2 regions of the Streptococcus lutetiensis genome follow, and region 2 is predicted to be linked to the other one. Evidence: predicted binding sites of a transcription regulator. Region 2 holds the regulator's gene; the other holds the start of a gene.

What was found. Region 2 encodes HrcA, which represses chaperone genes, less so after heat shock. Its sites were predicted from a motif close to TTAGCACTCNNNNNNNNNGAGTGCTAA; they were not measured.
Region 1: the regulator HrcA is predicted to act here: its motif matches at 2,737-2,763, upstream of DQN23_RS02650 (ATP-dependent Clp protease ATP-binding subunit).

Annotation. Positions count from the first base shown of each region.
Region 1 covers NZ_LS483403.1:484,309-489,137, forward strand. The annotation lists gene DQN23_RS02645 (NUDIX hydrolase) at 1-133, opposite strand, end outside; gene DQN23_RS02650 (ATP-dependent Clp protease ATP-binding subunit) at 335-2,620, opposite strand; one part of gene DQN23_RS02660 (IS3 family transposase) at 3,008-3,467, shown strand; one part of gene DQN23_RS02660 (IS3 family transposase) at 3,467-4,359, shown strand; gene DQN23_RS09520 (DUF3278 domain-containing protein) at 4,558-4,788, opposite strand; gene DQN23_RS02670 (helix-turn-helix transcriptional regulator) at 4,767-4,829, opposite strand, start outside.
Region 2 covers NZ_LS483403.1:245,760-250,588, reverse strand. The annotation lists gene dnaK (molecular chaperone DnaK) at 1-829, opposite strand, end outside; gene grpE (nucleotide exchange factor GrpE) at 911-1,450, opposite strand; gene hrcA (heat-inducible transcriptional repressor HrcA) at 1,496-2,530, opposite strand; gene DQN23_RS01425 (glycoside hydrolase family 73 protein) at 2,665-3,255, opposite strand; gene DQN23_RS01420 (M15 family metallopeptidase) at 3,252-4,028, opposite strand; gene DQN23_RS01415 (histidine phosphatase family protein) at 4,012-4,716, opposite strand.

The DNA of each region.
Region 1 (4,829 bases), 240 kb from region 2:
GAAACCAAGAGCCGTTAGGGGCTTGAACTAAAATGATTTGGTCTTTAGTCGCATTTGGAATGATGGCATACACTCCGTAGCGAGCTTTGTAGTCAACGTTATCAAGTTTTTCACCAAAAGTTGGGTTAGACATAAAATTCTCCTATAAAACAAGTGTTAGAAAGAGTGGAGATAAAATTATCAATCTCTAAGATAGATTTGCAAGAGTGGCTATTGTTGTTATTATACTAAAAAAATCTGTCTTTTGCTAGAAAATTGTCGGAATATTTTGATTTTGGATTCGGAATTGTTAAAAAAGCCTAGGAAACTAAAAACTTCCTAGACTTTGCTTTTATTATTCTGCTGAAACAGTTTCTTCTTTTTCAACTTTTTTAGCTGATTTGATGATGATTTTGCCATTGCTTGTCATCACAGCTTTCAAATCTTTTTCAGTTGGGTGTTCAAGGTAGAAGTCTGTAATAGCATCTTCGATGTGATCTTGGATAGTACGACGAAGTGGACGAGCACCCATCTTAGGATCATATCCAAGGTCAACCAGTTTTTCTTTAACTTTATCTGTTACTTCAAGGTGAATATCGTTAGTTGCCAAACGGTTATTGACGTCGTCAAGCATGAGGTTAACGATATGAAGGAGATTATCTTTGCTTAGGGCTTTGAATTCGATAATACCGTCAAAACGGTTCATGAATTCAGGGCTAAAGAAGTCTCCAAGTTGACCAAGAACAGAATTTGTACGTCCTTCACGAGCAGCACCGAAACCAACAGAAGCTTCAACTTTGCCAGTACCAGCGTTAGATGTCATAATGATGATTGTATCTTTAAAGCTTACAGTACGTCCTTGACCGTCAGTTAAACGACCATCATCAAGAACTTGCAAGAACATGTGCATGACATCAGGGTGTGCCTTTTCAACTTCATCAAGCAAGATGAGTGAGTATGGGTTTCGACGAACTTTTTCAGTCAATTGACCAGCTTCTTCGTAACCAACATATCCTGGAGGGGCTCCGACAAGTTTAGCGACTGCATGTTTTTCCATGTATTCAGACATGTCAAAGCGGATCATGCTATCAGCTGAGCCGAAGAGTTCAATAGCAAGTTGTTTTGAAAGTTCTGTTTTACCAACACCAGTAGGACCGACGAAGAGGAATGAACCAATTGGACGGTTTGGTGTACCAAGACCAATACGGTTACGACGGATGGCTTTTGCAATCTTATCAACAGCTTCGTCTTGACCAATAACGTGTTCTTTCAAGTCATCAGCAAGGTGAATTAATTGAGATTGTTCTTTTTCTTTCAAGTCACCAACAGGAATATTTGTTTTTTCTTCAACGATTGCCTCGATGGTCTTTTCAGTAATCACTGGAATATCATCTTCGTTGATGGTTTGTTTTTGCATTTCCTTGTATTTAGCGATTTGATCACGAAAATAAGCTGCGCGTTCATAATCTTCTTCACGAGTAGCTTGATTTTTTAGATTTTCAGCTTGCACCAAACGTTTGTCAATTTCTTTTGGATCAACAAAGTTAAGTGTCAAGTTCATCTTAGAACCAGCTTCATCGAGAAGGTCGATAGCTTTATCTGGAAGGAAACGGTCTTGAATGTAGCGATTTGAGAGGTTAGCAGCAGCTTCGATAGCATCATCACTGTACTTGACATGGTGATAATCTTCATATTTCTTTTGAATACCACGAAGAATAGTGATAGTTTCTTCGACGCTTGGTTCGTCAACTTTTACAGGTTGCATACGACGTTCAAGCGCAGCATCTTTTTCAATGATGCGGTATTCGTTCAAAGTAGTTGCACCAACTAATTGTAGCTCACCACGAGCAAGAGCGGGTTTCAAGATGTTACCAGCATCCATGTTACCGTCACCAGCATTACCAGCACCGACAATTTCGTGGATTTCATCGATGAAGAGGATAACGTCTTTGCGTTCACGGATTTCTTCCATGAGTTTTTGCATACGTTCTTCAAATTGACCACGAATACCAGTTCCTTGAACAAGACTTACCACATCTAGGCGGATAACTTGTTTATTTTGGAGTTTTTGTGGAACGTTACCGTCTACAATTTTTTGTGCTAATCCTTCAACAACGGCAGTTTTACCAACACCAGGTTCTCCGATAAGAACAGGATTGTTTTTTGTACGGCGGTTAAGAATTTCGATAACACGAACAATTTCAGCATCACGTCCGATGACAGGGTCGATATCACCACGACGTGCGATATCAGTAACATTGATACCAAATTCTTCTAGCAAGCCCTTAGGTTCTTGTTGTGCTGGTCCGTTTGGGCGGAAATTGTTGTTGCCATTGCCACCGCGTCCGTTATTATTACCTTCACCAGATTGAGTTGGAGGAGTATTTTGGAATCCTTGGCTACCAAATGCTGGGAAGCCGCTGAGATTATTAAAGAAATCGTCGAAAGGGTTCGATGATTGGTTTGTTTGGTTAGAAGATGATTGAGGATTACCTCCTATTCCTCCTAAAATAGCGTTATTTGGGTCAGTTTTCATGATTTGATAGCAGTTTTGGCACAAATCAATTTGCTTTTGCTGACCATTGACATTTGTATACAGGTGAATAGTAGATTCATTTAAATGACAATTTTGACAGAGCATATAAAATACCCTCCTTTCGTAATGTCTGACTAAAACAATAAAGGTCAAAGATAGTCAGAATCTATACTTACATTATAGCACTAGCCACAAGGAAATCAAGAAAAAAGCATCAAAAATTAGCACTCTTATAAAAAGAGTGCTAATCCTTTTCAGGGTCAATTTGACTGGTAGCCATAGAGCCCATAACAGCTCCAAAGATAGAACCAGAAAAAATGAAGATAATTAAAAAGAGAGGACTGAATAAGATTTCAAAAGGATTTCCCCCGTCTTGCCATTTGCTAAACATGTTAAAAACAAGCATAAAAATGGCAAAAACAACTCCACTAAACTGACCTGCACCCCAAAAAAGTTAGACAGAAAAAAATCTAACGATTGGGGTGTTTTTGTATGAAATTAAGTTATGAAGATAAACTAGAAATATATCAGTTAAGACAGGCTGGTTTTTCTTGGCCTTATATTAGTCGAAAGTACGGTGTATGTCTATCCAATCTTAAGTACATGGTACGGCTTATGAATAAACATGGTATTGAGGTTGTTAAAAAAGGGAAAAATAAGTATTATCCCTCTAAATTAAAGCAGGAAATTATTAATAAAGTTCTTATTGAAGGTCAATCTCAGCTCACCGTATCACTGGATTATGCTCTTCCCCAACAATCCCTACTCACCAATTGGATAGCACAATACAAGAAAAACGGGTATACTATTGTTGAGAAACAACGAGGGAGACCGAGTAAGATGGGACGTAAACCAAAGAAAACTTGTAAAGAAATGACTGAGCTAGAGCATATTCTGGAAGAGAATGAGCGTCTGCGTACCGAGGTAGCTTATCTAAAAAAGTTGAGGGAATTGCGCTTGAGGGACGAAGCCTTACAGCGCAAAAGGTGGAAACAGTTAGAGAACTGGTCTCAGGAGGATTTCGATTAGACCTCTTACTAAAAACCGCTAAGCTAGCTCGTTCTACTTATTATTATCAGTTGAAACGGTTTAATAGAGCTAAGAAAGATAAGAAGGTCAAAGAGATGATTCAAACCATTTACGATGACCATAAAGGCAATTATGGATACCGTCGTATTCATTTAGAACTAAGAAACCGAGGATTTGTTATCAATCATAAGAAGGTTCAACGGTTAATGAAACTCATGGGACTCGCTGCTCGTACTCGTTGTAAGCGTAAATACTCGTCTTACAAGGGAGAGATTGGGAAGAAAGCTGATAATCTAATTCAACGTCAGTTTGAAGGGGCTAAGCCTTATGAGAAGTGTTATACAGATGTCACTGAATTCGCTTTACCAAATATTAGAGAGAAACTCTATTTATCCCCTGTTCTTGATGGATACAATAGTGAGATTATTGAATTCACCTTGTCACGCTCACCTGATTTAAAACAGGTTCAAACCATGCTTAAAAGAGCATTTCCGGCTACCTCTTACCAAGGAACTATTCTTCACAGCGACCAAGGGTGGCAATATCAACACCAGTCTTATCATGATTTCTTGGCATCCAAAGGGATTCGTCCATCTATGTCACGCAAGGGAAATAGTCCAGATAATGGCATGATGGAGTCCTTCTTTGGCATCTTAAAGTCTGAGATGTTTTACGGTTATGAAAAGACTTTTAAGTCGCTTGATAAGCTAGAACAAGCCATTACGGATTATATTTTTTATTACAACAATAAACGTATCAAGACAAAATTAAAAAGACTCAGTCCTGTGCAATACAGAACTAAATCCTTTCAATAATTTATTGTCCAACTTTTTGGGGTCAGTACATAAAGAGCCTTTTTTCTTAGCTTTTTGACGCTCTTTCTCAAGTTTATCTCTAGGAACTTCAATAGGTCCTTGTAAGTCTCTATTGGTCAGCATTGTCACCATAACCATTGGCATGACGAAAATAATAACAAAAGCGTTGCAGTAGAGAAAAATTTCAGCAGATACTTTTCAGACAGTGCTCAAGAGAAATGTAAGAGCTGTTGAAATGAATTCAAAAAGAAAGAGTAAGATAAACAGTTTGTTTCCAATTCGATTAACCTCTTGTTCACGGTATTCATCCAATTCTCCATTAATACCATAAAATCGCTTGATGAATCGTGGCCATAGTGGACCTTTACTTTTTTCATGACTAAATCTCCTAATTCCCAAATTTCCTTTTAAAGATGGCGAGTCTCCCAAAACAGCGTATTTAGATTAGTTCCTAATGGCTCAGCTAACTT
Region 2 (4,829 bases):
CATCGAATTTAGCACGTGAAAGGCTTGTTTCCAAATGAAGAGGTCCAGCAGCACCCGCAGTAATGAATGGAAGTGAGATTTGTGTTTGAGTAACACCTGAAAGATCTTTTTTAGCTTTTTCAGCAGCATCTTTCAAACGTTGAAGCGCCATTTTATCTTGGCTAAGGTCAATTCCGTTTTCGTTCTTGAAGTCAGCAACTAACCAATCAATAATTTTTTGGTCGAAGTCGTCACCACCAAGTTTGTTATCACCTGCTGTAGCAAGTACGTCAAAGACACCATCACCAAGTTCAAGGATAGATACGTCGAATGTACCACCACCAAGGTCAAATACCAAGATTTTTTCGTCTTTATCCGTTTTATCAAGACCGTAAGCAAGTGCAGCTGCAGTTGGTTCGTTAACGATACGTTCTACTTCAAGACCAGCGATTTTACCAGCATCTTTAGTTGCTTGACGTTGAGCATCGTTGAAGTATGCAGGAACTGTGATAACAGCTTTTGTTACTTTTTCACCAAGGTAATCTTCAGCGTAACCTTTAAGGTATTGAAGAATCATTGCTGAGATTTCTTGTGGAGTGTATTCTTTACCGTTTGCAGATACTTTTTCAGAAGTACCCATTTTAGATTTGATAGAGATAACTGTATCTGGGTTTGTTACTGCTTGACGTTTTGCAGCATCACCAACGATGATTTCACCGTTTTTGAATGAAACAACTGATGGAGTTGTACGGTTACCTTCTGGGTTTGCAATGATTTTTGATTCAGTTCCTTCAAGAACTGCAACAGCTGAGTTTGTTGTACCTAAGTCAATACCAATAATTTTAGACATCTTCTATCCCTCTTTTTTTATATGATTTTATCTTTTTATGCTTTCTGTTATAGTTTAATGACATTGCGGTCGGGTTTGCAATTAGTTGTAAACAACAACCATTGCAGGACGCAACAAGCGTTCGTGAAGTTTATAACCTTTTTGAAGAACTTGTGCAATGCTATCCACTGGATGTTCATCATCCGCTGGAAGTGTTTGAACTGCCATGTGCAAGTTGTGGTCAAAGTTCTCAACAACCACTTCTTCAACACCTTCTTCGTTAAGCGCACGAACAAGGCTATTGCGTGTCATTTCAAGACCTTTTTTAACATCGTCAGTCAAACCTTCAACAGCAAGAGCTCGTTCCAAGTTATCCAAACTTGGTAGAATAGCTTTTGCTAAATCTTGTGAACGGTATTTTTGTAATTGCTGACGTTCTTCGTTAGCACGGCGTTGAATATTTTGCATTTCAGCATGTGCTCGAAGGTATTTATTTTCAAAATCTTCAGCACGTTCAAGTGCTTTTTGCAATTCTTCGTTTTGAGCCTCTTCTTGAGGCTGTTCTTTTGTTTTTTCTTCAGTCACAACATCAGTGGCTTCAACTTCTTCTTGAAGTTCTTCGTTTTTAGTTTCTTCTGACACTGTGTCCCTCCCTATCTTTTTACCAAATTAAATTAATTACTAAACTTAGTTGACTTCGTAATGATTACTATTAAGATATCGGTAGTAATCACCAAGTTTCATCGCTAAAACTCGCCCGATAACATTAACCAAGCTAACGCTTCGGCGATAATCCATATCAATGGGACCAATCAAGCTAAGGAGCCCAAATCCACGATAAGGAATCAGAAACTTATGTGTCAAAACAGTCACATTTGCTAAAGCCGGCTCTTGACTATCTGCAACCTGAACATTGGCAATTTCATCTTCTTTCATTAAAGAGCGAAGCGCAACCGCCACTCGCTGGTCATTATCCAAGAAACGATAAGTTCCCAAATCAGCATAATCAAGTGAATTAACTTTACCAGCTACAAAAACCAATTCTCTGAACAATTCTGCAAAAATATAATCAAACAAATCCAAAATATTATCTGTCACTGTGAAGTATTTTTGCAAAACCTGTGGAATTTCTGTTCGTAACTTATAATGGATATCCATCACCGTGCGACCAAGCAAACGTTCATCGACAATTTCTTTCAAAGTCACCAAATCTTTTAACATAAAGTTTTTCGGAATGGCGAACTGAATGGTTGCTGGTTTAGATTCATCCAAAGTTAAAACAGCTAAAGCGTCATGACTTGATAGTTGAACAATATCAAAGGCAGTTAATTTTTGACGAGCTGGCTCAACATCCAAAATCACTGATGTATAACCAGTCATATCTGCCAAAACTTGGCTTGCCCTTTGTAAAATATCATCAAGCTTAAAAGCTTCAAAATCAAAAGCCTTAACCACTTGGTAAATATCACGTTCATCGATACTATCAAGACTCAATGAATGCTCAACAAAGTACTTAAATCCAGCAGCGCTTGGCATCCGCCCACTAGACGTGTGAGCTTTCTCAAGCAACCCTAGTTTTTCAAGTTTAGCCATGTCATTACGAATGGTAGCACCACTTGAATCGATAGTTGCTTGCAAAGTTTTAGAGCCAATAGGTTCATGCGTCTGTGTAAACAATTCAACGATTAAATTTAGAATTTCACTTTGACGTTGTGTAATCATAACCTCGCCCCTTTCAACTTTTAGCACTCATTTACCTCGACTGCTAATTTATAATTCTATTATACTCCTCTAAAAAGCAGTGTCAAGGAAAAAGCATAAAAAATTAGCACTCTTTTTACTAGAGTGCTAATCCATTATTTATCATATGTTGTTAAGTCATTTTCTTCAATAATAGCAATCAATTTACTCGCATAATTGGGGTCTGAACTAAAGCCCATATCTTGCAGTGCTTGTGCTGGTTTCTTGTACCCTTTGTTAGAAACCATAACGTCATAAGCACCTTCGCTATTACGAATTTTACCTGATTTCAGCAAATCAAAATAATCGTAAATAGCATCATCCCAAGATTTATAAACAGCAAATTGGCCAATTTCAGTTTGCCACTCATTGACAAAATAACGTTTGTATTTCAAAGTCACAGGTTTATTTCCTAGCTGCGCAAAAACAGCAAAGAGATTATGATATTTTACAGCTAGCAAATTTTGACCATAATCAGATTCTAACGCCGCTTGTGCTATCACCAATGACGGACGCACGCCATAAGCTTCTGCCACTTCTTGAATCGTTGGTGCAATGTCAGCAAAAAATTCCGACTTATTATAGGAAACTTTTTCTGTTTTATTTGCACTAGGTGTTGCTCGGTGAGCATATAGCGGTGAAAAAATACCTAGAACCAAAACAGCCAAAAATACAAGAAATTGAACAAAAGAGAATCGAGATTTCATCGTTTATTCTCCTTCAACAAAGCAATGTATTCTTCAAGGCTAAGATTATTATCAGTCATGTATTTTGCTGATTCTTTACCAACATAACGGAAGTGCCAATCTTCATAATCAACACCTGTTGACTCACTTTTCCCTTTTGGAAAACGAAGAACAAACCCATATTCAGGTGCAATATCTTTTACTTTTTCCACAATATCAACATCACTTTGATTGAGGTAATTGACAGTGCTCATATCCATGGCTAAACCAGTTTGGTGTTCACTAGCCCCAGCCGGTTGTGAATACGTCTTAACCAAATATTCTGCCGCAGACTGTGTCAAACTTGGGTCAGCAGCCATTTCCTGCGATACATATGAATTAAACAATTCTTCCTGATACGCAACGCTTCGGTAACCAGAAATCAAGTGTTCACTAGCGTCAATAGCTTGCGCTGCAGCCAAGAAATTACGAGCATCATCAGCAATACGTGAATCAACCGTAATATTATCAATCTGCGTCAAATCAGGATTCATTTCTGGCGTGATGTGGTCACGATTTACCAAGGCCAATTGCCAATCTTTGGTTGAAACATCAGGTAAATTCGCTACTTTTTTCTTAGCAGCTACTGAAGAGGACTTAGCTGATGAACTTTGACTCACCGAAGTAGAAACATTTCTTGTATTTCCCTTTAATGTGAATTGATTTCCTTGAACAAAAACAAAAATTCCAACAATAAAAATGATAATAACTAATAACCCTAATATTAAGGTTGGTAAACTACGCTTTTTTCTCATCTTTTCTTTCTTCTAATAATTGTCGACCTTTGAGACGATAACTAACAACTCCAATCGATTCAATAATAAATTTGCCATTCTCAAAACTAACAACTGTTACACTACCATTATCTAGTCCAAGACCTCTTGGTATCGTAGGGTCAATTAACCACAAAAATGTACCAATGGTCATACCGTGACTCACTACAATGGCATTGCCACCGCCCGATGCTTCAATTTTTTTAGCAATAGCAGTAAAACCTTCTAAAATTCGACTACTTAGCTCTTCCCAAGTTTCAGCCCAACCGGCAGTATCAACTTTGTAAATGCCCTTTGCTAATTCTTCGTAAGACAGTTTAGTCATGTCCTTATCAAAAACTCGAGGAAGAACACCATTGAAGAGCTCACCGTCATAGCCTCCATCCAAACTGCCAAAACACCACTCACGAATACGTTTATCACGCGTATAAGGAATGTCCTCTTGCTGACATTCTCGCAATATAATTTCCATTGTTTGCAAAGTCCGCCCACTATCACTCGAAAAAGCTTCCTTAAATGTCAAACCTGCAGACTTTAAGCCGACACCAAGTTCCTGAATACCACGTTCACCCTCAGCAGTCAACGGAGTATCACTCCACCCCTGTGCACGACCGATTGTGTTAAACATTGTCTTACCATGACGAGCAATATACAACCTTGTTTTTACCATTGGCTTCCTCCTATAAACTAGAAACAAACAGAAATAGTGATAACAAAATAAATAGTAATTTAAGACTTTAATACAACTTTATTATAACATATTTTTCGCTTTACTCCTTTGTC